DNA from 3 places in the Streptomyces sp. NPDC050433 genome. Region 2 is predicted to be linked to each of the others. Evidence: riboswitches for the same ligand, from Rfam matches in the RefSeq annotation. Region 2 holds a riboswitch; each other region holds the start of a gene.
What was found. A riboswitch is a leader RNA that binds a small molecule or an ion and turns the genes downstream of it on or off. The one in region 2 is predicted to bind thiamine pyrophosphate.
Positions count from the first base shown of each region.

Region 1: it holds a riboswitch for thiamine pyrophosphate, as region 2 does, so the genes downstream of both, thiO (glycine oxidase ThiO) here and ACIBLA_RS33300 (thiamine ABC transporter substrate-binding protein) in region 2, are expected to answer to the same signal.
Region 3: it holds a riboswitch for thiamine pyrophosphate, as region 2 does, so the genes downstream of both, thiC (phosphomethylpyrimidine synthase ThiC) here and ACIBLA_RS33300 (thiamine ABC transporter substrate-binding protein) in region 2, are expected to answer to the same signal.

Region 1 is NZ_JBITIB010000033.1:50,488-60,139, reverse strand. It holds gene ACIBLA_RS31465 (trp operon leader peptide) at 40-96, opposite strand; gene ACIBLA_RS31460 (class II 3-deoxy-7-phosphoheptulonate synthase) at 205-1,560, shown strand; gene ACIBLA_RS31455 ((2Fe-2S)-binding protein) at 1,717-2,022, shown strand; gene bfr (bacterioferritin) at 2,045-2,524, opposite strand; gene ACIBLA_RS31445 (sulfite oxidase-like oxidoreductase) at 2,688-3,320, shown strand; gene ACIBLA_RS31440 (deoxyribonuclease IV) at 3,317-4,195, opposite strand; gene ACIBLA_RS31435 (PASTA domain-containing protein) at 4,199-6,328, opposite strand; gene ACIBLA_RS31430 (thiazole synthase) at 6,456-7,250, opposite strand; gene thiS (sulfur carrier protein ThiS) at 7,256-7,504, opposite strand; gene thiO (glycine oxidase ThiO) at 7,501-8,673, opposite strand; TPP riboswitch at 8,670-8,784, opposite strand; gene ACIBLA_RS31415 (NAD(P)/FAD-dependent oxidoreductase) at 8,948-9,652, shown strand, end outside.
Region 2 is NZ_JBITIB010000038.1:37,340-46,991, forward strand. It holds gene ACIBLA_RS33290 (ABC transporter ATP-binding protein) at 1-946, opposite strand, end outside; gene ACIBLA_RS33295 (ABC transporter permease) at 946-2,559, opposite strand; gene ACIBLA_RS33300 (thiamine ABC transporter substrate-binding protein) at 2,685-3,779, opposite strand; TPP riboswitch at 3,859-3,983, opposite strand; gene rlmN (23S rRNA (adenine(2503)-C(2))-methyltransferase RlmN) at 4,039-5,151, opposite strand; gene ACIBLA_RS33310 (phosphatidate cytidylyltransferase) at 5,327-6,397, opposite strand; gene frr (ribosome recycling factor) at 6,397-6,954, opposite strand; gene pyrH (UMP kinase) at 7,082-7,861, opposite strand; gene tsf (translation elongation factor Ts) at 8,060-8,920, opposite strand; gene rpsB (30S ribosomal protein S2) at 9,008-9,652, opposite strand, start outside.
Region 3 is NZ_JBITIB010000046.1:27,418-37,069, forward strand. It holds partial or broken gene ACIBLA_RS35430 (helix-turn-helix domain-containing protein) at 1-237, shown strand, start outside; gene ACIBLA_RS35435 (SsgA family sporulation/cell division regulator) at 442-876, shown strand; gene ACIBLA_RS35440 (YibE/F family protein) at 894-2,276, opposite strand; TPP riboswitch at 2,348-2,490, shown strand; gene thiC (phosphomethylpyrimidine synthase ThiC) at 2,485-4,227, shown strand; gene ACIBLA_RS35450 (hypothetical protein) at 4,290-5,108, opposite strand; gene ACIBLA_RS35455 (metallophosphoesterase) at 5,256-6,638, opposite strand; gene ACIBLA_RS35460 (LacI family DNA-binding transcriptional regulator) at 6,865-7,977, opposite strand; gene hisC (histidinol-phosphate transaminase) at 8,447-9,541, shown strand.

The sequences.
Region 1 (9,652 bases), on a different contig from region 2:
CCCTCGGGCGGCCTTGCGATTCGGTGTTGCGCGCGTGAATCAGCGGACCGCCGGATGTGCGGTCCACCACCAAGCCTGGTTCAGCTGCGCGAACATGCCGCGGAGCCTAACCGACATCGCCCGCCCGTAAAACGATCGTGGACGCGCGTCTCAACCACTGAGAGACGGCGTGTCCGGCCCCCGGGACCCCGTAATGTTGTCCGCGTGACCGTGAACGCTGACACCCGAGCACCCGCCGTGCAGGCGACCTGGCGAGACCTCCCCGCGGCGCAGCAGCCCGAGTATCCCGATGCCGAGGCCCTGCGCGCCGCCGTCGCGGAGCTCGAAAGCTATCCGCCGCTCGTCTTCGCGGGCGAGTGCGACCAACTGCGCGCCAGGATGGGCGCCGTCGCCAAGGGCGAGGCGTTCCTGCTCCAGGGCGGCGACTGCGCCGAGGCCTTCGACGGTGTGTCCGCCGAGCAGATCCGCAGCAAGCTCAAGACCCTGCTCCAGATGGGCGCGGTCCTCACCTACGCGGCGTCGGTGCCGGTGGTGAAGGTGGGCAGGATCGCCGGCCAGTACTCGAAGCCGCGTTCCAAGCCCACCGAGACGCGTGACGGTGTGACGCTGCCCACCTACCGCGGCGACTCCGTCAACGGCTTCGCCTTCACCGAGGCCGCCAGAGTCCCGGACCCCGAGCGCCTGAAGCGTATGTACCACGCGTCCGCCGCGACGCTCAATCTGGTGCGCGCCTTCACCACCGGCGGCTACGCGGACCTGCGCCAGGTGCACGCCTGGAACCAGGACTTCGTGAAGTCGTCCCCGTCCGGCCAGCGTTACGAACGGCTCGCCCGCGAGATCGACAACGCGCTGAACTTCATGAAGGCGGCGGGCACCGACCCGGCGGAGTTCCGTACGGTCGAGTTCTTCTCCTCGCACGAGGCGCTGCTCCTCGACTACGAGTCGGCGCTGACCCGCGTCGACTCGCGCTCCGGCAAGCTGTACGACGTCTCCGGGCACATGGTCTGGATCGGCGAGCGCACCCGTCAAATGGACGGCGCGCACATCGAGTTCGCCTCGAAGATCGCCAACCCGATCGGGATCAAGCTCGGCCCGACGACGACGGTCGACGACGCGCTCAGCTACGTCGACCGGCTCGACCCCGACCGCGAGCCCGGCCGGCTGACCTTCATCGTCCGGATGGGCGCCGACAAGGTCAGGGACAAGCTCCCCGAACTGGTCGAGAAGGTCACCGCGTCCGGCGCGACGGTGGCGTGGGTGACCGACCCGATGCACGGCAACACCTTCGAGGCGGCGTCCGGCCACAAGACCCGCCGGTTCGACGACGTGCTCGACGAGGTCAAGGGCTTCTTCGAGGTCCACAAGGCCCTCGGTACGCATCCGGGCGGCATCCATGTCGAGCTGACCGGCGAGGACGTCACCGAGTGCGTGGGTGGCGGCGACGAGATCTTTGTCGACGACCTGCACCAGCGGTACGAGACGGCCTGCGACCCCCGGCTCAACCGCAGCCAGTCGCTCGATCTGGCTTTCCTGGTCGCGGAGATGTACCGGGCGCAGTAGCTCGTCACGGCAGTACGCACGGTGGGGCGCGGATCGCGATGTGATCCGCGCCCCACCTGCGTAGGGGGGACTGTCGTGCGCCCCGGAGGGAAGGTAAGGTTAGGTTTGCCTCACCGTGGAAGACGGAGGGTGCCAGCCATACGATCCCGCCGGGAGGTGAACCGCGTGTACGTCTGCTCATGCTTCGGCATCACCGAGAAGCAGGTCAGGGAACACGCGGAGGCCGGCGCCTGCACTCCCCGCCAGATGGCGTCGGCTTCGAAGGCCGGCACGGACTGCGGTTCGTGCGTACGCAGCATCCAGTCGATCCTCGGCCGTGGCGGCTGTCCGCGCCGCGAGCTGCCGGCGACCGAGGCAGTGCCGACCGCGGCGGCCGTGGAGACGGCGATCGCTGAGCCACCGGCGGCTCAGCCGGCCCTCGTGCGGGCGGTGGCCTCCCGGGCGGGCCTGGAAGCCGCCTGACGCGTCGGCGTGCCGGGGCTCGTCAGCTGTCCGGCTGCTCGATCACCTGGGCGATGTACAGCGCCTCGCCGAGCTTCTCGACCAGTTCCAGCTGCGTGTCGAGATAGTCGATGTGGTGCTCCTCGTCCTTGAGGATCGACTCGAAGATCTTCGCCGATGTGATGTCGCCCTTGGCGCGCATCACCTCGACCCCGCGCCGCAGCCGGTCGATCGCCTCCGCCTCGATCTGCCGGTCGGCCTGGAACATCTCGGTGACCGTCTGGCCGACCCGTACATGGAAAAGCCGCTGATAATTCGGCAGGCCTTCCAGGAAGAGAATCCGGTCGGTCAGGGTCTCCGCGTGCTTCATTTCGTCGAACGATTCGGACCGTGTGTACTTCGCAAGCTTCGTCCAGCCGAAGTTCTCCTGCATTTTGGCATGCAGGAAGTACTGGTTGATCGCGGTCAATTCGGCGGTCAGCTGCTCATTGAGGAACTCGATGACCTCGGGGTCGCCCTGCATCGCAGAGGCTCCTTCCACACGGGGGACACGGGGACTGGCCAGGATGCGCGCATCCTCGCACCGTGCCAGAAAGCCGTCCAGTAAGGACCCACTTAGTAGTAGTTGCCCGAATCGGACCGTACCTGGTCATGACCACCCTTCGCCGTCTGTCACCATGGAAGGCATGGGGCAGCCGGAAAGCCGGGAAGAGCGGGAGTCGGCGCAGTCCGGGCTCCCACCGGGGCAGCGGCTGCAGCGGGGCTGGCCGGTCACCCATTACGGCCCGGTGCCCAAGTTCAAGCCGGACCGCTGGGAGTTCCGGGTCTTCGGTGCGACGGCCGACGGAGACAAGCGGTGCTGGAATCACGAGGAGTTCTCGGCGCTGCCGTTCTCGACAGTCGTCGCCGATCTGCATTGCGTGACAAAATTCAGCATGCTCGGGGCCGAATGGGGCGGAGTGCTCGCCCGTACGCTCCTGGAACTGGCTCCGCCGGCGCCGAGCGTGACTCATGTCATGGTCTGGGCCGAGTACGGCTACAGCGCCAATGTCCGTCTCGACGACTTCACATCGGAACGGTCCATCTTCGCCACGCACAAAGGCGGCGAACTCCTCACCGCCGAGCACGGATTTCCACTGCGGCTCGTCCTTCCGCATCTGTACGCGTGGAAGGGCCCGAAATGGGTCCGGGGCGTGGAATACATGACCGCCGACCGCCGCGGCTTCTGGGAGGAACGCGGCTATCACAACGTCGGCGACCCCTGGCGCGAGCAGCGTTACTCATACCAGGAAGGCCCCGGCGAGGGACCCGAACTCTAGGGAGCTTCCTCGCGCAGCTTCTTCAGGAGGGCCACGTCCGCCGCGTGCCCCTCTTTGCCGCCGGGGGTCTCGATCACCAGCGGCACGCCCTCGGTCGCCGGATGCGAGAACAGCGCCCGGAACGGCGCCTCGCCGATATGGCCCGCGCCGACATTCACATGCCGGTCCTTACGGGCGCCCGACACGTCCTTCGAGTCGTTGGCGTGGATCAGCCTCAGCCTCCCCGGCCCCACCGTCTTCACCAGCTCGTCCAGGGTCCGGTGCGTCCCGCCGGGTGCCGCCAGATCATGGCCCGCCGCGAAGATGTGGCATGTGTCGAGGCAGACACCGAGCCTGGGGTGCGAGTCGAGCGCCTCGAAGTACGGTCCGAAGTCCTCGGCGAGCGAGCAGAGCGAGGAGCCCTGCCCGGCGGTCGACTCCAGCAGCAGATACGGGTCGTCGTCGTGCGTCAATTCGTCGAGGAGCGGCAGCATCCGCTCCCGTACCTGCGCCAGCGCGACCTCGCGCGACCGCCCGCCGGTCGCCGAACCGGTGTGCACGACGACCCCCGGCGCGCCGATCTCCCGGCCCCGCCGGAGGCTGTGCCGGAGCGAGTCCACGGACCTCTCGGCCGTCTCCGGCGTGTGGGAGCCGAAGTTGATCAGATACGGCGCGTGGATGTACGCCGACAGCCCCTCGGCGGCGCACTCCGTTCGGAACCGCTCGTCCTGCGCCGGATTTCCGGCCGGTGTCGCCCAGCCGCGTGGATTGGCGACGAAGACCTGGACGGTCTCGGCGCCGATGTCACGCGCCCAGGCCAGCCCCACGCGGGCGAGGCCGCCCGCCACCGGAACATGGCCGCCGACGGGATTGCGCGGGCGGTCGGGGAGCGTCAAGCCTCAGATTCCCTTGGTCGTGATGGTGATGGTGCTGCCCTCGGCGGCCTTCTCGCCGCCGTCGACGGACTGCTTCGACACCGTGTCGTCCAGGAACGGGAAGCTCCGGTCGACCTCCACCTCGAAGCCCGCCTCGGTCAGCTCGGTCCTGGCGGCGTTTATCGACTTCCCCGTGACATCCGGGACGGCGATCATCCGTGGGCCCTTGGAGATGGTCAGCGTGACGGTGTCGCCGCGGGCGAGCTTGGCGCCCTCCTTCGCGGACTGCCCGGCCACCGACCCGGCGTCCTCAGGGGAGTTGACCCGCTCGGCCGCGATCTTCACATCGAGTCCGGCGTCTTCGAGTGAGGCGGTCGCCTCCTCCTCGGACTGGCCGGTCACGTCGGGCATATGGACCGGCCTGCCCTTGCTGACGACCAGCGCCACTCCCGCGTCGGGCCGCAGCTCCGTACCCGCCTTCGGCTGGGAGCGGATGATGTCGCCCTGGTCGGTCTCCTCGTCGAAGGACCGGGCGACGACGCCCGGCGCCAGCCCCACCTTCTTCAGCGCGTCCTTGGCGTCGGCCAGTGACTTGCCGGTCAGGTCGGGGACCCGCACGATCTCCGGGCCGCGTGAGATGACGAGGGTCACCGAACCGTTGCCCCGTATCCGTGAGCGCGGCTCGGGGTCGGTACGCATGACCGTGCCGCGCTCGAACGTCTCGCTGAAGTCCTCCTGGACCTTCGCGTCCAGGCCGGCGTCGCCGAGGCGCTTCTTCGCTGCCTGCTCGGTCTGCCCGAGGAGGGACGGGACACGGGTGAACTGCCCGGAGTTGATGTACCAGACGCCGACACCCACACCGAACACCAGCAGAGCGGCCACCACGATCGCCAGCACGCCCCTACGGGGTCCGGAGCCCCCGCGCCCGCCCAGGCGCCGCTCGGGCGGCTGAGCGGGTGGAGCGGCCGGTCCTGGCGGCGGCATCGTGAGGCGGCTGGTGCGGCGGACGCCGTCGTCTCCCGAGGAGGCGGCCGACGGGTCGGGCGTATCGGATCCGTCGGAGGCCGCGTGGGGGCGGACGAGGCGCGGGATCACGCTCGTACGGTCGTCGGAGCCGTCGTGCGCGGCCACGGAGCCCTCGTGCGCTGACAGGGAAGCGTCCGGGGAGCGCGGTCCGGTCCCGCCGCCGGTGGCGCCGTCGTGGCTGTCCTGGGACGGCTCGGACGCGAGCCCGACGCCCGCACCGGCTCCCGTGCCGCCTCCCGCACCGTCGGTCGTGGCCTGCGGCGGCACCGCGTCCAGCTGCGCGTCGTCGAGCGCCGCGCGCGTCCGGCGGGTCAGCGCGAGGAGCGCCACGGCGTCCTCGGGACGGATCTCCGGATTGCGGGCGGTGGCCGCCGCGACCAGCTCGTCCAGCTCGATCGCCATGCCGGGCACCGCGGCGGACGGCGGGGGCACGTCCTCGTTCAGATGGAGGTAGAGCACCTGCGCGGGGGTGTCGCCGCCGTGCGGCTTGGTGCCGGTCAGCATCTCGTGCAGGACCACACCGCAGGCGTACACGTCGACGCGGGTGTCGGAGGTGCCGTACTCGATCTGCTCCGGTGCGAGATACGAGACCGTGCCGAGGATCGTCCCCGTGGTGTTGGTGACGGAGCCGACGGCCCGTACGAGACCGAAGTCGGCGACCTTCACCCGGCCGTCGTCCCCTATCAGCACGTTCTCCGGCTTGATGTCGCGGTGGATGAAGCCGGCCCGGTGGGCGGCGCCCAGCGCCGCCAGCATCGGCTCCAGGATGTCGAGGGCGGCGCGCGGCTGGAGAGCGCCGCGCTCGCGCAGGACGTCCCGCAGCGTGCACCCCTCGACGTACTCCATCGCCAGGTAGACGTACGCGCCCTCGGCGCCCTGGTCGAAGACCCCCACCACGTTCGGATGCGCGAGGCGCGCCACGGACTTGGCCTCGCGGATGAAGCGCTCCACGAAGACGGCGTCGGTCGCCAGGGCCGGGTGCATCACCTTCAGGGCCAGGACCCGGTCGAGCCGGGTGTCGACAGCGCGGTAGACCGTGGCCATGCCGCCGACGGCGATGCGCGCGTCGACGCGGTAACGGCCGTCGAGCACGTGCCCGACCAGAGGGTCCTTGAGCGTCGTATCCACCCGTTGAGTCTACGAGCCGCCACCGACAGTCCCGCAGCCCCCGGTCAGCTCCGACGCGCCAATGGAGCCGTCTTGTGACAGCACGCACACCGCATCGCGGCAATCGGCCGTCGGCCCTCCCCCGCCGTCAGAAAGCCGGCCGTTCCGGGTCCAGCTTCGCCAGGCCCTCCGTAGGAGACGAGGCGTCCGCGAAGTGCCGGCGCGGGATGCGGCCCGCGCGGTGGGCCAGCCGGCCCGCCTCGACCGCGTGCCGCATCGCCTCGGCCATCAGGACGGGCTCCTGGGCGCGCGTGACCGCCGACGCCAGCATGACCGCAGCGCAGCCCAGCTCCATGGCGAGCGCGGCGTCCGACGCCGTACCGGCGCCCGCGTCCAGGATGACCGGCACGCGCGCGTGGTCGGTGATCAGCTGGAAGTTGTGCGGGTTACGGATGCCCAGACCGGACCCGATCGGGGAACCGAGCGGCATGATCGCCGCGCAGCCGACGTCCTGAAGCTTTCTGGCGAGCACCGGGTCGTCGTTCGTGTACGGCAGGACGGTGAAGCCGTCGTCCACCAACGTCTCGGCGGCGTCGAGCAGTTCGATCGGGTCGGGCAGCAACGTCCGTTCGTCCGCGACCACTTCGAGTTTGATCCAGTCGGTGCCCAGGGCCTCGCGGGCGAGGCGGGCGGTGAGGACGGCCTCGCCCGCGGTGAAACAGCCCGCCGTGTTCGGCAGGACCCGGATGCCCAGCCGGTCGAGCACGGACAGGACCGAGCCCTGCACGGTGGGGTCCAGCCGGCGCATGGCGACGGTGGTGAGTTCGGTGCCCGACGCGGTCAGGGCCCTTTCCAGTACGCCGAGGCTGGGCGCGCCGCCCGTACCCATGATGAGCCGGGAGTTGAGGACGGTGTCGCCGATCACGAGCCGGTCGTCGGACATCGGGCTCAGCCTCCTTGGACGGCGGTGAGGACTTCGACGCGGTCGCCGTCGGCCAGGGTGGTGGCCGACCAGCGCCCGCGCGGGACGACGGTCTCGTTGAGGGCGGCGGCGACGCCTGACGGGGCGGGGGTGAGGGTCGCGACGAGGACGTCAAGGGTGACGCGGCCGGCGAGGACGCGGGCCTCTCCGTTCACGGAGACGGTCACGGGTCCCTTCGCGGACTCGTTCACGGACGAATGCACGGTGTCGGTCATGCGTGCTGCTCCTGACCTACGGAGACGACGGCGGACGAGAAGCGGCCGGGCGTGAAGGGGAGTGCGTCGTCGGGGAGTTCACCCGTCGTGAGCACGGTCGCCATCACCCGGCCGGTGACGGGCGTCAGGAGCACCCCGTTGCGGTGGTGCCCCGTCGCCAGATGAAGGCCGGGCAGGGCGGTCGGCCCGAGCAGCGGGGCGTTGTCCGGCGAGGCCGGACGGAGCCCGGCGCGGGTCTCGGTGAGCGGGAGTTCGGTGATGCCGGGGAGGAGTTCGTGGGCGTCGCGCAGCAGCTCGTACACCCCGCCCGCCGTCACCGTCGTGTCCCAGCCCAGCTCCTCGCTCGTAGCGCCCACGACCAGCTCGCCGTTCTCGCGCGGCACCAGATAGACATGGCTGCCGCGGACCTCGGCGCGCAGCGTCCGGGACAGGAACGGGGCGTACGGGCGCGGCACCGTCAGCCGCAGGACCTGGCCCTTGACGGGGCGTACCGGCGGCAGCACGTCGTCCGGCACGCCCGAGAGCTGCCCGCTGAGGCTGCCGCCGGCGATGACGACCTGGTCCGCGGCGAGTTCCGTGCCGTCGGCGACGATGACCCCGGCGGCCCGGTCCCGGACCACCCGCAGGCGCTCGGCCCAGGCCCGGTGGAAGACCACCCCCGCCCGCTCGCAGGCCGTCACGAGGGCGGCGGCGAGCCTGCGCGGGTCGATCTGGTGGTCGCCGTCGACGCGCAGCCCGCCGCGTACTCCCGGAGCGAGCATCGGCTCCAGTCGCCGGCACTCACGGCCGGTGAGCCATTCGGACTCCAGACCCGACCTCCCTTGGAGGGCGTGGAGTTCACGCAGTCGCGCGCGGTCGTCGGTGTCCAGAGCGACGGCGAGCGTGCCGCAGGCGCGGTAGCCGGTGTCCTGGCCGGTGGCCGACTCCAACTCGGCGACGAAGTCGGGGTAGAGCCGCGCGGAGGCGATGTTCAGCCCCAGCAGGGTCTGTTCGCCGTGGTCGAGTTCGCTGACGGCGGCGAGCATCCCGGCGGCGACCTGGGCGGCGCCGCCGCCCGGCTCGGGATCGACGACGGTGACGGCGAGTCCGCGCTGCGCCGCGCGCCAGGCGGTGACGAGACCGATGATCCCGCCCCCGACGACCAAGACGTCTGTATGAGATGACCGCATGGGCGTCCAGCTCCTCCCTTCGCCGGCATGACCCGGATCAGGTTCGTACGGTCGGAGGCCGCGTCAGCCTCCCTCTCAGCCCGGTGCGTCCGGGCTCCCGCGAGGTGTGAAGTCTCTTGTTCGCTACTGCCGATAAGTGCTTCAGAGGTCAGCGTAACCCCCTGTCCCCGCGCCCTGTAAGGGAGTCGTCGCCCTGCCGGGTCCTTAAGGTGATCGGGTGAACGAGCAGCGGAAGCAGACGGACGAGCGGCGCACCGTCATCGTCGGCGCGGGTATGGCGGGCGTGCAGACCGCCGTGGCACTGCGCGAACTGGGCTACGAGGGCCCGGTCATCCTCATCGGCGCCGAGAGGCACCAGCCCTACGACCGGCCCCCGCTCTCCAAGGCCGTCCTCCTGGGGACGGCGGAGAGTTCGGCCTTCGACGTGGACTTCGAAGCGCTCTCCGTGGAACTGCGGCTGGGCCTCGACGTGACCGGCGTACGCACCGGGGACCAGGAACTGGACACGGAGTCGGGGCCGGTTCCGTACGACGTGCTGGTCCTCGCCACCGGCGCCGAACCGATCACGCTGCCGGGCGCGGAAGGCGTCCCCGGCGTCCATCTGCTGCGCACCCTGGACGACGCCGCGCGGCTGCGCCCCGTCCTGGACCGCAAGCGGCACGTCGTCGTGGTCGGCGCGGGCTGGATCGGCGCCGAGTTCACCACCGCGGCCAGGGAGGCCGACTGCGCGGTGACCGTCGTCGAGGCAGCGGGCCGTCCGCTCGCCGGTGCCCTGCCCGCCGAGGTCGCCACTCCGATGGCGCACTGGTACGCGGAGAGTGGCGCCGAACTCCTCACCCACGCGCGCGTGGCGACCGTCGAGCCCGGCAGGGTGGTCCTCGCGGACGGCCGTGAGCTGGCGGCGGACGCGGTGGTCGTGGGCATCGGCGCCAGACCGGCCACGGCCTGGCTGGCGGGCTCCGGCATCGAGACAGGACCC
Region 2 (9,652 bases):
CGCACTCCGCCTCCACCTCCGGCCCATCCACGGGGCGGAGCACGACGGCGACGTGGCTGCCGCGGAAGGTGCGCGCCCCGACGGTGCAGCGCAGTCCGTCCTCGGGTTCGCCGAGTCGTACTCCGGCGGGACGTACCAGCAGCGTGCCCGGACCCTGAGGCGAGCCGGCGGGCACCGGGATCTTGCCCCAGGGCGTATCGGCGGCGTCGCCGTGCACCGTGGCAGGCACGACGTTGTCGAAGCCGAGGAAGCGCGCCACGAACGCGGAGGCGGGCCGCTGCCAGACGTCCATCGGGGTGCCGGTCTGGGCGACGTGCCCGTCGCGCATCACCACGACCCGGTTCGCAAGGGCGAAGGCCTCGCCCTGATCGTGCGTGACGGCGAGCACCGTCGTTCCCAACTGCTCGAACACGCCGCGCAGTTCCACGACCAGCCGCTCGCGCAGGCCTCGGTCGAGCTGGCCGAGCGGTTCGTCGAGCATCAGCAGGCGGGGCCGGGGAGCGAGCGCCCGTGCCAGTGCCACACGCTGCTGCTCGCCGCCGGACAGTGTGGCGACGGCGCGGCGCTGGGCGCCAGGCAGGCCGACGAGGTCGAGCAACTCGGCGACACGTCGCCGCTGTTCACCGCGCGACTCACCGCGCATGCGCGGTCCGAAGGCGACGTTGCCGCCGACGTCACGCTGCGGAAAGAGCTGGTGATCCTGGAACATCAGTCCCACACCGCGCCGGTGCACCGGCACCCCCGCCTGGTCGGTGCCCTCCAGCAACACCCGTCCGGCATCCGGCGGCTGAAGACCGGCGACGACGCGCAGCAAGGTGGACTTGCCACTGCCGCTCGGCCCCAGGACGCAGACGATCTCGTGCGCGGCGATCTCCAGATCCACCGCGTCGAGCGCCGTACGCCGCCCGAACCGTACGGTCACGTCCTCAAGAGTGAGCAGGGCCATCAGAACTCTCCGGAACGATCGGTACGGATACGTTCGAGCACCAGCAGAGCTACGGCGCACACCACCATCAGCACCGTGCTCAGCGCCATCGCCTGCCCGTAGTTGAGGTCGCCGGGCCGCCCCAGCAGCCGCGCGACGGCGACCGGCAGTGTCGGCCGGTCCGGTCGGGCGATGAAGACCGTGGCACCGAATTCGCCGAGCGAGACGGCGAAGGCGAATCCGGCGGCCACCAGCACCGCTCGCCGCACCATCGGCAGATCCACCTCTCGCCACGCGCGAAGCGGAGACGCCCCGAGAACGGCGGCGGCCTCACGCAGCCGCCCGTCCACGGCACGCAGCACAGGCAGGATGGTCCGTACGACGAACGGCACCCCGACCAATGCCTGGGCAAGCGGCACCAGGATCCACGACGCCCGCAGGTCAAGCGGCGGCTTGTCCAGCGTGATCAGGAAACCGAAGCCGACGGTCACCGCGGAGACGCCCAGAGGCAGCATCAGCAGCGCGTCGAAGCCCCGTACGAGGCGCCCCGCCCGCCGGGTGAGCGCGGCAGCGGCCAGCCCGCCGACGACCAGGGCGATGACCGTGGCCATCAGGGCGTAGCGCAGGGAGTTCCAGACCGCTTCCAACGGCGGTACGAGGAACGTGCCGCCGCTCGCCTCCACCGAACGGAGCGCCCGGTAGTAGTCGAAGCCGTAGCCGCCGGGGCCGTCGAGCGACCGCTCGATGAGCACGCCGAGGGGCAGCAGGAGCAGGAGGAGGACGGTGCCGAGCACACCTGCGAGCAGCACCCACTGGCCGGCTCCGCGCGGCCTGCGCACCGTCTGTGCGGGGTCGACCAGCTTCAGAGCGGTCTCCCGCCTCCGTACGGTCCAGGCGTGGAGCGCCAGGACCGCGCCGACGGCGGCGAACTGCACCATGGTCAGAACGGCGGCGGTGGGCAGATCGAGCAGTTGCGCGGTCTGCCGGTAGATCTCCACTTCCAGGGTGGCGTAGGCAGGACCGCCGAGGATCTGGACGATGCCGAAGGAGGTGAACGTGAACAGGAAGACCATCAGCGCCGCGGCGGCGACGGCGGGGCCGAGCGCGGGCAACGTGACGCGCCACCACGCCGCGAACCGCCCGGCGCCGAGCACCCGTGCGGCCTCCTCCTGACGTGGGTCGAGCTGCGCCCAGAGGCCGCCCACGGTGCGGACGACCACCGCGTAGTTGAAGAAGACATGCGCGAGGAGGATCGCCCATACCGTCGTGTCCGCCCGCACGCCCCACAGTTCGTCGAGCAACCCGCCGCGCCCCAACAGCGCGAGGAACGCCGTGCCGACGACGACGGTCGGCAGAACGAACGGCACGGTCACGACGGCGCGCAGGAGCTGTTTGCCGGGGAACTCGAAGCGTGCGAAGACATAGGCACCGGGGAGCGCGATCAGCAGGGTGAGCGCGGTGGAGACCGCGGCCTGCCACGTCGTGAACCAGAGCACCTGCCCGATGTCGGGCCGGCTCAGCACGTCGCCGAACCTGCCCCAGTGCCACGCACCGTCAGCCGTCAGCCCGCGGCCGACGATCGCGGCGACGGGGTAGGCGAAGAAGACCGCGAAGAACGCGACGGGCACGGCCATGAGGCAGATTCGTACGGCGCTCCCCCGGCGCCGTACGACGCGCACCGCGAGCCCCGCCCCCCGTCCTCGCCCGACCGGACCGGCAGCAGCAGTGGTCCCCTCGCTCTTCCGGGCGGCGTCCGCGCCTACTTGACGACGAGCGAGGACCACGACTGGATCCACTCGTCACGGTTCTTGGCTATCTTCTCCGGGGCCACGGTCTCCGGGTTGTCGACGACGGCGCCGTGGTCGGTGAAGAGCGCGGGCAGCTTCGCGCCGTCGACGACCGGGTTCACGAACATGTTGAGCGGCATGTCCTCCTGGAAGGGCTTGCTCACCAGGAAATCGAGCAGGGCCTTGCCACCCGCCTCGTTCTTCGCCCCCTGGAGCAGCCCGGCGAACTCGATCTGCCGGAAGCAGGTCCCCGCGGCGACACCGGTCGGCGCCTCCTTGGGCTGCGGGTCGGCGTACAGGACCTCGACAGGCGGGCTCGACGCGTACGAGACGACGAGCGGGCGCTCCCCCTTCGCCTTCTTGCCGCCCGCCGAGCCGGAGAATTCCTCGTTGTAGGCCTGCTCCCAGCTGTCAACGACCTGGACACCGTTGGCCTTGAGCTGCTTCCAGTAGTCCTGCCAGTCGTCGTCCCCGTACGCGGCGACGGTGCCGAGGAGGAAGCCGAGGCCCGGTGAGGACTGCTCGGCGTTCTCGACGACGAGGAGGTCCTTGTAGGCGGGCTTCGTCAGGTCGGCGAAGGACTCCGGCGGCGCCAGTTTCTTGTCGGTGAAGTACTTCTTGTCGTAGTTGACGCAGATGTCGCCGGTGTCGACGGGGGTGACACGGTGCTTGGCGTCGTCGAGCCGTACGTCGGCACGTATCTGGTCGAGGCCCTTCGCCTCGTACGGCGTGAACAGGCCGTTGTCGAGTGCGCGGGAGAGCAGGGTGTTGTCGACGCCGAAGAAGACGTCACCCTGCGGCGAACCCTTGGTGAGGATCTCCTTGTTGAGCGCCGCGCCGGCCTCGCCGCTCTTGAGCACCTTGACGGTGTAGCCCGTCTGCTCGGTGAACTCCTTCAGTACGGAGTCCGAGGCGGCGAACGAGTCGTGGGCGACGAGCGTCACGCTCTTGGACTTCTCGCCGTCCGGCGACGTGGAGTCTTCGGACCCGCCCCCGCACGCGGCAAGCGCGGAGACTCCCAACGCGGCGGCGACGGCGCCGGTCGCCATCTTCTTCGTGGTACGCACTTAATTCCTCCTGGGATGTCCAGGAGAAGACGCGGCCCTGCCCTGCACCGGTGGACCGGAGCAGGGCAGGGCGCAACAGCTTGAGTGATGACCGAACTTCCTACCCAGAATGACCTGGGCAAGGTTCAGAGGGTCTGCGACCGTGAGGTTCTTCTCGAACCTCTGCCGCACTCTCAGCGCTGTGGCGCTCCCCTGTCGGAATATGTAATTCGTTCGAGCCCCAGCGTACATGGGCCCCGACGAGGCCCCCGCGCAGTGCTCAGCGCTCCGTCGCCGCCAGCTGACCGCACGCCCCGTCGATCTCCTGGCCGCGGGTGTCGCGCACCGTCACGGGGACCCCGTGGGACGCGACGGCCTCGACGAAGGCCTTCTCGTCCTCGGGGCGGGAGGCCGTCCACTTGGACCCGGGCGTCGGGTTGAGCGGGATCAGATTGACGTGCACCCGCTTGCCCTTGAGTAGCCGCCCCAGCAGATCGCCCCGCCACGCCTGGTCGTTGATGTCGCGGATCATGGCGTACTCGATGGAGATCCGGCGGCCCGACTTCTCGGCGTACTCCCACGCGGCGTCCAGCACCTCCCGCACCTTCCAACGGGTGTTGACCGGTACGAGGGTGTCGCGCAACTCGTCGTCCGGCGCGTGCAAGGAGACAGCGAGGCGGCACTTGAAGCCCTCGTCGGCGAATCGCAGCATCGCGGGCACCAGGCCCACCGTCGAGACGGTGATGCCGCGCTGCGAGAGGCCGAGACCGTCCGGCTCCGGGTCGGTCAGCCGGCGGATCGCCCCCACGACGCGGCGGTAGTTGGCCAGCGGTTCGCCCATGCCCATGAAGACGATGTTGGACAGCCGGGCGGGGCCGCCGGGGACCTCGCCGTCGCGCAGCGCGCGCATGCCGTCCACGATCTGGTGCACGATCTCGGCCGTGGACAGATTGCGGTCGAGACCCGCCTGCCCCGTGGCGCAGAACGGGCAGTTCATGCCGCAGCCGGCCTGCGAGGAGATGCACATGGTGACCCGGTCCGGGTAGCGCATCAGAACGGACTCGACGAGCGTGCCGTCGTGCAGCCGCCACAGCGTCTTACGGGTGGTGTCGTCGTCGCAGGAGATGTGCCGCACCACGGACATCAGGTCGGGCAGCAGCTCCGTGGCGAGCTTCTGGCGCGCGCCCGCCGGAATGTCCGTCCATTCCGCGGGGTCGTGCGCGAACCGCGCGAAGTAGTGCTGCGACAGCTGCTTGGCCCGGAACGCCTTCTCACCGAGCGCCGCGACAGCCTCGCGACGCTCGTCCGGTGTGAGGTCGGCGAGGTGCCTCGGCGGCTTCTTGGCGCCACGGGGCGCGACAAAGGTGAGCTCTCCGGGATTGGGCGGTGCCATGAGCTGTTTTCTCCTCGGTACGACGAGGCCGGTGCTCCCCGCCGGCTGCGGGAGGGACATGGGCACACTGCCGGTGCCAGGAGACCTCATGTGGCAGGCCCCGCGACCGCGGAGCGCAGTAAGGCCCGCCGTCCAGGACTGCGGGCCTTACCAGGGTAACCGGTACGGATACGGCTCAGCCCGAGCCGACGAACACCACGAGCAGCAGCCACACCACCGGGGCCGTCGGCAGGAGCGAGTCGAGGCGGTCCATGATGCCGCCGTGACCGGGCAGCAGCGTGCCCATGTCCTTGATCCCGAGGTCCCGCTTGATCATCGACTCGCCCAGGTCGCCGAGCGTGGCACTGGCAGCCACGGCGAGGCCGAGCAACAGGCCCTGCCACCAAGTGCCGTCGTCGATGAGGAACTGCATGCACAGCGCGCCGGCCGCCATGGCGAACGCCACTGCGCCGAACAGCCCTTCGCGGGTCTTGCCGGGGCTGATGCGGGGTGCCAGCTTGTGGCTGCCGAAACGCCAGCCGATCGCGTACGCACCGGTGTCGCTGACGATGGTCAGCACCAGGAAGGTGAGCACGCGCTGCGCGCCGTCGTCCGCCGTGAGCATCATCGCGACGAACGTCGCCAGGAAGGGCACGTAGAACGCCGCGAAGACGCCCGCCGTCACATCCTTGAGATAGCCCTCGGGCGGCTCCGTCATGCGCCAGGCGAGCACGGCGAGCGCGGTGAGCGCGGTCGCGACCCAGGCACCTTCCGCGCCCCGTACGTACCCGGCGATGACCATCGCGGCGCCACCGACCGCGAGCGGGACGAGGGGTGCCTTGATGCCCTTCTTCTCGTCGAGCCGGGAGGTCAACTCCCAGAGCCCGACCACGACCGCGACCACTATGACGCCGATGAAGACGGCCTTCACGATGAAGAGGGACGCCACGATCACCGCGCCGAGCCCCACACCGACCCCTATGGCCGCGCGGAGGTCGCGGCCTGCCCGCTTCTTCGGCGGAGGTGGCGGAGGGGCGGACATGGGCTCCTGCGGCGTCTCGTCACGGAACGGGGGGCCGCCCGGCCGAGCAGCCCCCCGGTCGTCATCCTGGGCCCCGCCGCTCGCGGGTACGTCGGGCACGATGGGCATGGGCCGAGTCTGCTGTGCGTCAAGCTCATCGTATGCGGGACCCGCCGGGGCAGCCCCCTGGTCAGGTGGTCCCCAGTAGCCGGCGGTCGGCGGGGCCCCCCAGGAAGAGTCGTTCATCAGACCTCGAGCAGCTCGGCTTCCTTGTGCTTGAGCAACTCGTCGACCTGGGCGACGTATTTCGCCGTGGTGTCGTCGAGCTCTTTCTCCGCGCGGCGGCCCTCGTCCTCGCCGACCTCGCCGTCCTTGATCAGCTTGTCGATCGCCTCCTTGGCCTTGCGACGCACGGAACGGATCGAGATCTTCGAGTCCTCCGCCTTGGTCTTGGCGACCTTGATGAACTCCTTGCGGCGGTCCTGCGTGAGCTCGGGGAACACCACCCGGATGATGTTGCCGTCGTTGCTCGGGTTCACTCCGAGGTCGGAGTCGCGGATGGCCTGCTCGATGTTGCGCAGCGCGCTCTTGTCGAACGGGGTCACGACCGCCATGCGCGGCTCGGGCACCGAGAACGAGGCCAGCTGGTTGATCGGGGTCAGGGCACCGTAGTAGTCCGCCACGATCTTGTTGAACATCGCCGGGTGCGCACGACCGGTGCGGATCGCGGCGAAGTCGTCCTTGGCGACCAGGACGGCCTTCTCCATCTTCTCCTCTGCTTCGAGGAGGGTCTCTTCGATCACCACTTGCTCCTGCGTGTCTTGAGTGGGCCCGGTGCTAACAGGGCCGGCGGAACCTGCGTCGCGTCTTCTTCCTGCACGGTGTCCGACCGGCAGGGCTTTGTCCATCCCCGTGCGGGGCAGCCCGAGTTCAGGCCCGGGTGCCCTGGTCGCTCACGAGAGTGCCGATCTTCTCACCCTTGACGGCGCGCGCGATATTGCCCTCCGTGAGGAGTTCGAAGACAAGGATCGGCAGCGTGTTGTCGCGGCAGAGAGTGACGGCCGTGGCGTCGGCGACCTTGAGGTTGCGGGTGATCACCTCGCCGTACTCCAGCGCGTCGAACTTCACCGCGTCGGGGTTGGTCTTGGGGTCGGAGTCGTAGACTCCGTCCACGCCGTTCTTGCCCATCAGCAGCGCTTCGGCGTCGATCTCCAGAGCGCGTTGGGCGGCGGTGGTGTCGGTGGAGAAGTACGGCATCCCCATGCCGGCGCCGAAGATGACGACGCGGCCCTTCTCCAGGTGACGTACGGCGCGCAGCGGGATGTACGGCTCGGCGACCTGCCCCATGGTGATGGCGGTCTGGACGCGGGAGTCGATGCCTTCCTTCTCCAGGAAGTCCTGGAGCGCCAGGCAGTTCATGACCGTACCGAGCATGCCCATGTAGTCGGAGCGGGCCCGGTCCATGCCGCGCTGCTGGAGTTCGGCACCGCGGAAGAAGTTGCCTCCGCCGATGACGACGGCGATCTGCGCCCCGTCCCGTACGACGGCGGCGATCTCGCGGGCGATGGCGTGTACGACGTCGGGGTCGACGCCGAGCGCTCCGCCGCCGGCGAACGCCTCACCGGACAGTTTCAGCATGAAGCGCCCGGCCCTCTTGCCTGGGTCGCTGTTGTCGTCGGTGGACTGGGTGGCGTCCGCGCCCTTGTTCATGGGGATCTCCTCGTGCACATACGAAGAAGGCCATTGCCGGTGGGTCTGTGTCCCTAGCGGCAATGGCCTCCTCGTCAGATCTGCGGCCGTCCGGCGCGTGTTCGGCCGGCGGCTGCAGTAGACCCTAGCCGGGTCCACCGTCGATCGCGTACGACTGCGCTGTCCCGGGGTGGTCGGCCCCGGAACGGTGTCCGGAACTCAGGCGCCGACGCGGATGCGCGCGAAGCGCTTCAGCGTGACACCGGCCTCGTCCAGGACCTTCTTGACGGACTTCTTGTTGTCCTTGGCGAACGGCTGGTCGAGGAGGGTGACCTCCTTGAAGAAGCCGTTGACCCGACCCTCGACGATCTTGGGCAGTGCGGCCTCGGGCTTGCCCTCCTCACGGGAGGTGGCCTCGGCGACGCGGCGCTCGTTCTCGACGACGTCGGCCGGAACGTCCTCACGGTTGAGGTACTTCGGCGCGAACGCGGCGATGTGCTGGGCGACGTCCTTGGCGACGGTGGCGGCCGTGGCTTCGTCGGCACTGCCCTTGTCCAGCTCGACCAGGACACCGACCTGCGGCGGAAGGTCGGGCATGGTGCGGTGCATGTACGTGCCCACGAAGCTGCCGTCGCCCTGGAACTGCGCGAAGCGGTCGAGGACGATCTTCTCGCCGAGGTTGGCATTGGCCTCGTCGACGAAGGCCTGGACGGTCTTGCCGGGCTCGATCTCGGAGGCGCGCAGCACGTCGATGTCGGCGGGGCTGGTCGCGGCCACGTGCGCGGCGAGCGCGTTGGCCGCGGCCTGGAACTTGTCACCCTTGGCGACGAAGTCCGTCTCGCACTTCAGCTCCAGCAGAACGCCGGCGGTGTTGTCGTCGGAGACGAGGGAGACGACAGCGCCGTTCTCCGCGCTGCGGCTCTCGCGCTTGGCGACGCCCTTCTGGCCCTTGACGCGGAGTACCTCGACGGCCTTGTCGACATCGCCGTCGGCCTCGACCAAGGCCTTCTTGCAGTCCATCATGCCGGCGCCGGTGAGCTCGCGGAGCTTCTTGACGTCAGCGGCGGTGTAATTCGCCATGTCTGTGAATCTCTCTCGGAAGTCGAAGATCTACGGGTGGACGGCGGGGGCCCGTGGCCCCCGCCGTCAGCAACCGAACCTTTGAGGTCAGGCCTTGTCGGCGTCCGCGGCCGGAGCCTCCGCGGCGGGGGCCTCGGCCGGAGCGGCGGCCTCGTCGGCCTGCTCCGCGTCGGCGACCTTCGCGGTCTCGGCGGAGGACTGGACCTCGGCCGGCGCCTCGGCGGCGTCCGCGGACTTCTCGGTGTCGCTCTTCTTGTCACCTTCGAGGAGGTCGCGCTCCCACTCGGCGAGAGGCTCGCCGGCGGCCTTCTCGCCCGGCTTGGAGTCGCCGGTCGCGGCGCCGGAGCGGGCGATGAGGCCCTCGGCGACGGCGTCGGCGATCACACGGGTGAGCAGGGTGACGGAGCGGATCGCGTCGTCGTTGCCCGGAATCTTGTAGTCGACCTCGTCGGGGTCGCAGTTGGTGTCGAGGATCGCGACAACCGGGATGTGGAGCTTGCGCGCCTCGCCGACGGCGATGTGCTCCTTCTTGGTGTCGACGATCCAGACGGCGCTGGGCACCTTCTGCATCTCGCGGATACCACCGAGGGTCTTCTCCAGCTTGGCCTTCTCGCGGGAGAGGACCAGGAGCTCCTTCTTGGTGAGGCCGGAGGCGGCCACGTCCTCGAAGTCGATCTGCTCAAGCTCCTTGAGACGCTGAAGGCGCTTGTAGACGGTGGAGAAGTTGGTGAG
Region 3 (9,652 bases), on a different contig from region 2:
ACCACCTCAGCTGCTCCTACCTTGATCGGTTCGGTGCGGCGTGCGCTGCGCCTGCTGGAGTCGGCCGGCGCCCATCCGAACGGCGCCACGGCGAAACAACTCGCGCGCGAGGCCGGTATCCCCCTCGCCACCACCTATCACCTGTTGCGCACCCTGACCCACGAGGGCTATCTCCGCCGGGAGAAGGGGCTGTTCCTGCTCGGGGACGCGGTGGACCGGCTGGTCAACAGCCCCGCCCCGCAGCGGGCGGAAACCTGATCGGCTCGCTGGAATTCTCTATCAGTATCTGAAATATCACTCCTTGTGATCTGTTACCGCGTGCTGGACGATAAAGAAGAGGATCAAGGGGCATCAGTATCGGACGTTTCACACCTTAAACCTCCGAAATCCCTCTTATTTCTTACTCTCCGTAACTTTCCGTCATCCACTGCGGGGCACCTGATGCGCGAGTCGGTCCAGGCCGAAGTCCAGATGAGTTTCCTCGTCTCCGAAGAGCTGTCATTCCGCATTCCCGTGGAACTCCGTTACGAGACGGCTGACCCCTACGCGGTACGGATGACGTTCCATCTGCCCGGCGACGCCCCGGTCACCTGGGCCTTCGGCCGCGAACTGCTGGTCGACGGCATCAACGAGCCCAGCGGCGACGGCGATGTGTACATCTCGCCGACCCAGCCCGATGAACTCTCCGACGTCCACATCAGACTCCAGGTCGGCACCGAGCACGCCCTGTTCCGGGTCAGCGCGCCGCCGCTGGTCGCCTTCCTCGACCGGACGGACCGGCTGGTCCCGCTCGGCCATGAGATGACGCTCGGGGACTTCGAGAGGGACCTGGAGGAGACCCTCGGCCGCATCCTCGCCGAGGAGAACGCGGGCTGAGGCTCCCTGAACGAGAGTTATGCCTTACGGCGCCGCCCGCCGCCACCGCGCAACCCGGCCAAGCCAGCCAGTCCGCCCGGCCCAGACGCCCCCGGCGCCCTCGTCGACCCCGCTTCCATGGACGGTCCCGACGCCCCCGGACGGTCCGCCGACACCACCAGCGCGGCCAGCGCCGTGGTCACCGGCACCGAGGCGACCAGCCCGATCGAGCCCACCAGAGTCCGTACGATCTCCTGGGCCACCAGCTCACTGGTGGCCACCGTCGCCACACTCGACTCCGCGATCGAGAAGAGCAGCAGCAGCGGCAACGCCGCACCCGCGTAGGCCAGTACGAGCGTGTTGACCACCGACGCGATGTGGTCGCGGCCGATCCGGAGCCCCGCCCGGTACAGAGCGCGGGGGCCCATGTCCGGGTCCGCCTGCCGCAACTCCCACACCGCCGACGTCTGGGTGACCGTCACATCGTCCAGCACACCGAGCGATCCGATGATGACGCCCGCCAGCAGCAGACCGCTCATGTCGATCTCCGGATACAGCCCGTGGATCAGCCCGGTGTTGTCGTCCGTGTTGCCCGTCAGGCTCGCCCAGCCGATGAACAGCGAGCCCAGCAGCCCGATCAGCAGCAGTGAGATCAGCGTGCCGAGCACGGCCACCGACGTACGGGCCGTCAGACCGTGGCACAGATACAGCGCGATCAGCATGATCGCGCTCGACCCGACCACCGCCACGATCAGCGGATTCGAGCCCTGGAGAATCGCAGGCAGGATGAACAGGGTCAGTACGGCGAACGAGATGACGAGCGCGACCAGTGCCATCAGCCCGCGCAGCCGCCCCACCACGACCACCGCGAGCGCGAAGAGCCCGGCCAGCAGCGCCATCGGCGTCGTACGGTTCACGTCCGTGACCGAGTACTGGAGATCACGCGGAGCGTCGGGGGCGTAAGCCACCACAACGCCCTGTTTCACGTGAAACTGCCGCGGTGCGTCCGGCTGGACGATCTCGACGAACGTACGCCCCTTGTTCTTCCCGGTCGTCACCTCGACCGTCGCCTTGACACAGTCCCCGGACTGGCGCTGCTCCGCCTCCCGGCCCTCCGGCGTCGACGTGTCGCCCGTCGACGGGACCTGGCCGGCGTTGACGTCCTTGCAGTCGATCTTCTCGATTTTCACCACCTCGCCCTGCTCGGTCTGCCGGTCGAAGCCGACACCGGTGCGTTCGTGCGCAGGGGCACCGCCGGGCCAGAGCACGACGAGCCCGACAACGACGGCCGTCGCGAAGGGAATCAGCACCGCGGCGATGACCTTGCGCAGGTGCTTGGAGACCGGCGCGGCCGGACCATGGCTGTGCGAGTGGCCGTGCCCGTGGCCGTGCGTATCGGGTGTCTGCTGGGATGAGGTCACCGACCGATCATCGCAAGAACGACGGGGGCCCTCTGTTCAGCACGCCCGACATCGCGTTAGCGTGGTGGTGCCTTTACACACGCGGGAGCTCGGAGCACCGGGCTGAGAGGACGCTGACTGTGGAGTTCCGGGGTCTCCCCGGATCCCTGAGCTGCGTCGACCGCCGAACCTGTTACCGGGTAATGCCGGCGTAGGGAGTAGGTCTCATATGACCGTTCAGGACACACGCACGTCCATCGGCTGGCACAAGGGATATGTGGAGGGTTCACGCCCCGACCTCCGGGTGCCCGTCCGTCAGGTGCACCTCACCACCGGCGACGACGTGACGCTGTACGACACGTCGGGGCCGTACACCGATCCCACCGTTGACACCGACGTACGGCGCGGGCTCGCACCGCTCCGGGAGAACTGGATCATCGGCCGCGGCGACACCGAGGAGTACGCGGGCCGCCCCGTCCGCCCCGAGGACGACGGCCTCAAACACACCTCGCCACGCGGCGGGCTACGCAATCTCGACGCGGTCTTCCCCGGCCGCCCGCGCCAGCCGCGCCGGGGCCGCGAGGGGCAGGCGGTGACCCAACTCGCGTACGCCCGGCGGGGCGACATCACCCCGGAGATGGAGTACGTCGCCATCCGGGAGAACGTCCCGCCCGAGGTCGTACGCGACGAGATCGCCGCGGGCCGCGCCGTACTGCCGGCCAACGTCAACCACCCGGAGATCGAGCCGATGATCATCGGCAAGCGGTTCCTGGTGAAGGTCAACGCCAACATCGGCAACTCCGCGGTCACTTCCTCCATCGAGGAGGAGGTGGACAAGATGACCTGGGCGACCAAGTGGGGCGCCGACACGGTCATGGACCTCTCCACCGGCCGTAACATCCACACCACCCGTGAGTGGGTGCTGCGCAACTCCCCCGTCCCCATCGGCACCGTGCCGCTCTACCAGGCGCTGGAGAAGGTCGACGGCAAGGCCGAGGAGCTGACCTGGGAGATCTACAAGGACACGGTGATCGAACAGGCCGAGCAGGGCGTCGACTACATGACCGTCCACGCGGGCGTGCTGCTGCGGTACGTACCGCTGACGGCCCGCCGCAAGACCGGCATCGTCTCGCGCGGCGGCTCGATCATGGCGGCGTGGTGCCTGGCGCACCACCAGGAGTCGTTCCTGTACGAGAACTTCGAGGAGCTGTGCGACATCCTCGCGACGTACGACGTGACGTACTCCCTCGGTGACGGTCTTCGCCCCGGCTCGATCGCCGACGCCAACGACGAGGCGCAGTTCGCTGAGCTGCGGACGCTGGGCGAGCTGAACACCATCGCCAAGCGGCACCACGTACAGACCATGATCGAGGGTCCGGGCCATGTCCCGATGCACAAGATCAAGGAGAACATTGACCTTCAGCAGGAGATCTGCGAGGAGGCGCCGTTCTACACGCTCGGCCCGCTGACGACGGATGTCGCCCCGGCGTACGACCACATCACCTCCGGCATCGGCGCCGCGATGATCGCCTGGTGGGGTACGGCGATGCTCTGCTACGTGACGCCCAAGGAGCATCTGGGCCTGCCGAACCGCGACGACGTGAAGACCGGAGTCATCACGTACAAGATCGCGGCGCACGCGGCGGATCTGGCCAAGGGGCATCCGGGGGCGCAGGAGTGGGACGACGCGCTGTCGGACGCGCGGTTCGAATTCCGCTGGGAGGACCAGTTCAATCTGGCGCTCGACCCGGACACGGCACGGGAGTTCCACGACGAGACGCTGCCCGCCGAGCCGGCGAAGACCGCGCATTTCTGCTCGATGTGCGGACCGAAATTCTGTTCGATGAAGATTTCCCACGATATCCGGCGTGATCACGGCGGTTCGCAGGACGAGATCGAGGCGGGCATGGCGGCCAAGTCGAAGGAGTTCGCGGCGAACGGCAACCGGGTCTATCTGCCCCTTGCGGACTGACCTTCGGCAGTGACGGTGGGAGGCCCCCGACGTGACCGGTCGGGGGCCTTCGCACCGCGGGCTCACTCCGGCTGGTGCTCGGGCCCGCCGTAGTCGGGACTGGAGAAGTCCGGGCTGGAGAACGTCGGGCGCTGGCCCGCCGTCGCGCCGTCGCCGGGGCTGGAGAAGTCCGGGCGGCTGTAGCCCATCTTCGGCAGATGCTGCGCCGGGCGGGCCTTCGGCGCCGGCTCGACGTCGGGCGCGGCCAGCGCCTCCCGCAGGAACGGCAGAATGCCCCGTTCCAGTACGGCGACGCGCCATGCCTCGCGGGCCCGTGACACCTCGTCGGGCCAGTCGCCTTCCGTCTCACCGGCCGGGACCTGCGTCGCGGCGTTGCGCAGGGCCGTGATCAGCAGCCCGGCCCCGGCGACGGCCAGGCCGAGGGCCGCGACGGCGCCGAAGAACCAGCCGACGGTCAGCAGCGTGCCGGAGAAGGCGGGCACCGGGCTGAGCATTCTCAGGCTGTAGCCGACGAGCAGGAAGACGAGGGCCGCGGCGCCCGCCAGGACCGGCACCAGGACGGCGACGACGGCGGCGAGACCCGCGCCGGTCTCGGCGGTCCCGTGCATCGCCGGACTGAGAACCGAGTTGCCCGCCGGTGTGGCGGCCGGGGCACGGAATTCCTCGCGGACCTTCGCGTAGTGCTCGTACTCCGTCGCCGCGGTGGCGGTTATCAGAGACGTCGCGTTGAGAGCCATGGTGCGCAGTTGTTCGGTATTGAGCCGCTGTCCGACATCGGCCAGATCCGGACGGTCGTGCGCATGGCGCAGCGTCTCGTCGAGAATCCGCTCGAAATCGGCGCGATCCTCGGTCAGCAGATGCGGAGCGCTGTTCATGTGCATCCCCCGATGCTCCGTAGGGCCGGATTGCCCGCTGTGAACGGCCAATTGGCGAAAACGGAGGAGAGCCTGCTACGGATGAGCCGATGGTAGAGCGGTTAAGGCACGGGGTGACAGGGGGTTCACCGAAAACACCTGCCCCCACTCTGTTCAGTTATGCAACGGGAGCCGTACGACCAGAAGCTTTCCGGCCATGGTCACGCCGCCGTCCATGGCGATGGCGAGCCCGTCCGCGTACACATGCGGTCCGTCGACCACGGGCCCGGAGCTGTCCTCGCCGTCCGACGCGTCCTCGGTGCCGACTTCGCCGAGCAGATAAGGAATCGGGCTGTGGCCGTGGACGATTCGCCGTCCGCCGTACGCCGCCATCAGCTCCCTGGCCGCCTCCGGGCCACCGCTGTCGCGGAACGCGAAGCGCTTGGTGAGCTTGCGGAAGATGTCCCAGCACTCGTCCGCGTCGTTGCGGGTGAGGATGGCGCGGACGTTGTCGTTGACGTCCTCGATGGTGGTGCCGTAGTCGAGATACGCGGTCGTGTCGGAGTGCATCAGCAGATGCCCGTCCTCCTCGACCAGGGCGTCGAGCCGGGACATCCACTGGAGATGGACGTCCTGGAGGCGCTCCATGTCCGTCTTCTGACCGCCGTTCAGCAACCAGGCGGCCTGGAAGGTGGCGGTGCCGGCACCGGAGTTGACGGGGGTGTCGCCGAACCGCCGGGCGCCGAGCAGCAGCAGTTCGTGATTGCCCATCAGGGCCTTGCAGTAGCCGCCGGCGGCGGCGGCCTCGGCGGAGAGCCGCATGACGAGGTCGATGACGCCGACGCCGTCGGGTCCCCGGTCGGTGAAGTCGCCGAGGAACCAGAGGCGGGTGTTGCCGGCGGCCCAGCTGCCCTCGTCGTCGATGAGGCCCTGTTCGGCGAGGGCGGCGACGAGTTCGTCGAGATAGCCGTGAACGTCGCCGACGACGAAGAGGGGGCCGAGGGTGTCCGGGTCGGCGGGGCTCTCGGCCGTTGTCTCGGGGCGCAGTACGCGCACGGTGTCGCCGCGGTTGATGACGGGGAGGTCGCGCTCGGTGGGGGTGTAGCCCTCGGGGACCTCGTCGTGCGGGACGGCGTTGCCGGGGTGGCCGGAAGGGGCGGTTTCGGCGGTAGGCGCGGCGGCGGGTGCGGCGGGCGGCGCCGGCGGTGTCACGGCCGTGGCCGGGACGCCCGGAAGCGTACCGACCAGGCTGCGCGGATCGGGGCGTGACGAGGCGTCAGGGGCGTTCGTGACCCTCTGCGGATTGGTCCGGGGCCCGCTGCCCGGCTCGCCCACCGCGCCGGGCGTCTCGAACGCCACGGTCACGGGCGCCACAGGCGCCACGGGCGTGACGGCCATCGGCTCCCCGTCGGTCATCTCACCGCTCCGCACCGGCTGTTCGGGCGGCGCGGGCCGCTCCTCCTGCACGGGAACCTGCGTGTACGGCGGCACCCGGAAATCGCGCAACGTCGCCGTCCGCACCACGGGTCCCTGACCGGTCCCGGCCCCCTGCGTCATCGACCCCTCCACCACCGTCGCGCCTGGCGTACACCTCTCGGGCCCGCCTGATCGGGCGGGACATCCCCACCGGAGGTAGGGGAAGGTCCGCGGTGTCGTGCGCCCATCATAGGAATGCGGCCACCCCTGTGTGACGCACCAGGGGTGGTCAATCCGATTCCACCCACGTTTCACCGGCTGTTTTCACGCGGATCGCCCGAATTGCGTGTTCCGGATCCCGCCCGTGTCAGTCTCTCGCGGGAGACCTTGGAGCGCTGACCGTGGTGCGGGGCGGGCGCCGTTGGGACGAGGTCCGGACGATCAGCTCCGTCGGTATCACCTGCTCGACGGGGCGCCCGGTGTCGATTCCCTCGATGGCGTCGATGAGGAGTTGTACGACGGCGGTGCCGATACGGCGCGGCTTGAGCGAGAGCGTCGTGATGGGCGGTTCGGTGGTCGCGTACACGGTGGACTCGCTGCAGCAGACCAGCAGCAGGTCCTCGGGCACCCGCAGGCCGTACCGCCGGGCGGCGGCGAGCAGGTCGGTGCCGTTGGGGTCGAAGAGGCCGTACACGGCGTCGGGGCGGTCGGGCCGGGCGAGCAGCCGGTCGGCGGCGACGGCCCCGGCGCAGGGGTCGTGCGCGGGGTAGGACTCGTAGACCGGGTCCTGTCCGACGCGCTCGCACCAGCGCAGATACGCGGTGGTGGAGAGGCGCGTGTAGGTGTCGGTGGTGGTCCCGGTGAGCAGCCCGATCCGGCGGGCGCCGGCCGCGGCGAGATGGTCGAGCAGATCGAGTACGGCGGCCTCGTGGTCGTTGTCGACCCAGGCGGTGACGGGGAGGGTGCCGGCCGGGCGGCCGTCGGAGACGACGGGCAGGCCCTGGCGGACGAGTTCGGTGACGACCGGGTCGTGGTCGGAGGGGTCGACGACGACGGTGCCGTCGAGTGCGACGTTCGACCAGACGTCGTGTCGGGAGGTGGCGGGGAGGATGACGAGGGCGTAGCCGCGGGCGAGTGCCGCGGAGGTCGCGGCCCGTGCCATCTCGGCGAAGTAGGCAAATTCGGTGAAGGTGAAAGGTTCATCCCCGTACGTGGTGACGGTCAGGCCGATCAGTCCCGACTTGCCGGTACGGAGGGTTCGGGCCGCGGCGGACGGGCGGTAGCCCAACCGCTCGGCGACCTCTCGGACATGGCGGCGTGTGGCGTCGGGTAACCGTCCCTTGCCGTTGAGCGCGTCGGAGACGGTCGTGATGGAGACACCGGCTGCGGCGGCCACGTCCCGGATGCCCGCCCGACCTTGCCGGCTGCCCCGGCGGGATGTGTCCGTCCGGCTCACCTGGTGTTTCCCTGCTGGTGTCATGGCGAGCCGATAGTAGGGCTCATCAAGGTGGTAAAGCCGGTCGCAGATTCACCTCCCAAGAGTCACGTTTCTGCATGATCAACAACGCTCAATAGGCATGGAAATGCAGGTCGTTGAGCGATTCGGTTGTTGTCTGTCAAGCGTTGAGCTGGATAGGCCTGGCGAGTGTCCGATGTCTCGAAGAGGTCTCAACTCACCCCCACGGGGGATGCGCGCCACGGAGCGAGCCACCGGCGCGCGCCAGGTTCGCTGGCGCTCCCCCTGTCATGGCCCGCTTTTCGGCGCCTCGACGGCGCCCTCGGAGGCTCCTCCGGACGCTGTCGCGGAGGCCGGTTCGGCGACCGCTGTTCGCAGGGCCCGGCAATCCTCTTAAGGTGAGCAGTATTGGTGCATCCGTATGAGGTGAGCCGGTCATGCGTACGGCCCCCAGAACGCCCCAGAACGCCCAGACGCCCGAGGAGGACCCGCGGTGAGCGAGACCAGCCCCAAGCTGCGCGCCGAGCTGGACGGCATTCCCACGTACAAGCCGGGCAGGCCGGCGGCGGCCGGCGGGCCCGTCGCGTACAAGCTGTCGTCCAACGAGAACCCCTACCCGCCACTGCCGGGCGTGATGGAGACCGTTCTGGCCTCGGCCGGTGCGTTCAACCGCTACCCCGACATGGCGTGCACCGGGCTGATGAGCGAGCTGGCCGACCGCTTCGGGGTGCCCGTCTCGCATCTCGCGACGGGTACCGGCTCCGTGGGTGTCGCCCAGCAACTGCTTCAGGCCACCTCGGGCCCCGGCGACGAGGTGATCTACGCGTGGCGCTCCTTCGAGGCGTACCCGATCATCACGCAGATCTCCGGTGCCACGTCGGTGAAGGTCCCGCTGGACGCGGACGAGACGCACGACCTGGACGCGATGGCGGACGCGATCACCGAGCGGACTCGGATGATCTTCGTCTGCAACCCCAACAACCCCACCGGCACCGTGGTGCGCCGGGCCGCGCTGGAGCGGTTCCTCGACCGGGTGCCCGGCGATGTGCTGGTGGTGCTGGACGAGGCGTACCGCGAGTTCATCCGTGCCGCCGCAGGTGGAGGAGGGGGTGTCCCCGACGGCGTCGAGATCTACCGGGAGCGGCCCAACGTGGCCGTGCTGCGGACCTTCTCCAAGGCGTACGGCCTCGCCGGTCTGCGGGTCGGCTTCGCCATCGCCCACGAGCCGGTGGCCGCCGCGCTGCGCAAGACCGCGGTGCCCTTCGGTGTGAGCCAGATCGCGCAGGACGCGGCGGTCGCCTCGCTGCGCGCCGAGGACGAGCTGCTGGGGCGGGTGGGGTCGCTGGTCGGTGAGCGCACGCGGGTGTACGACGCGCTGCGCGAGCAGGGCTGGACCGTGCCCGAGACGCAGGCCAACTTCGTGTGGCTGCGGCTGGGGGACCGTACGACCGACTTCGCGGCGGCGTGCGAGCGGGCCGGTGTGACGATCCGGCCGTTCGCGGGCGAGGGGGTACGGGTCACGATCGGCGAGTACGAGGCGAACGACCTGTTCCTGCACACGGCGGAGTCGTTCCGCAAGGAGATCTGAGCGGGCGCTCGGCGGGCCGTTTCCGGCGCGCGGTCACGGCGGGATGTTCGAAGGGGACCCCCCTTGAAGATCCGGTCGGGCCGTGCGCCATACTTTTGCTTGTGAATGTGA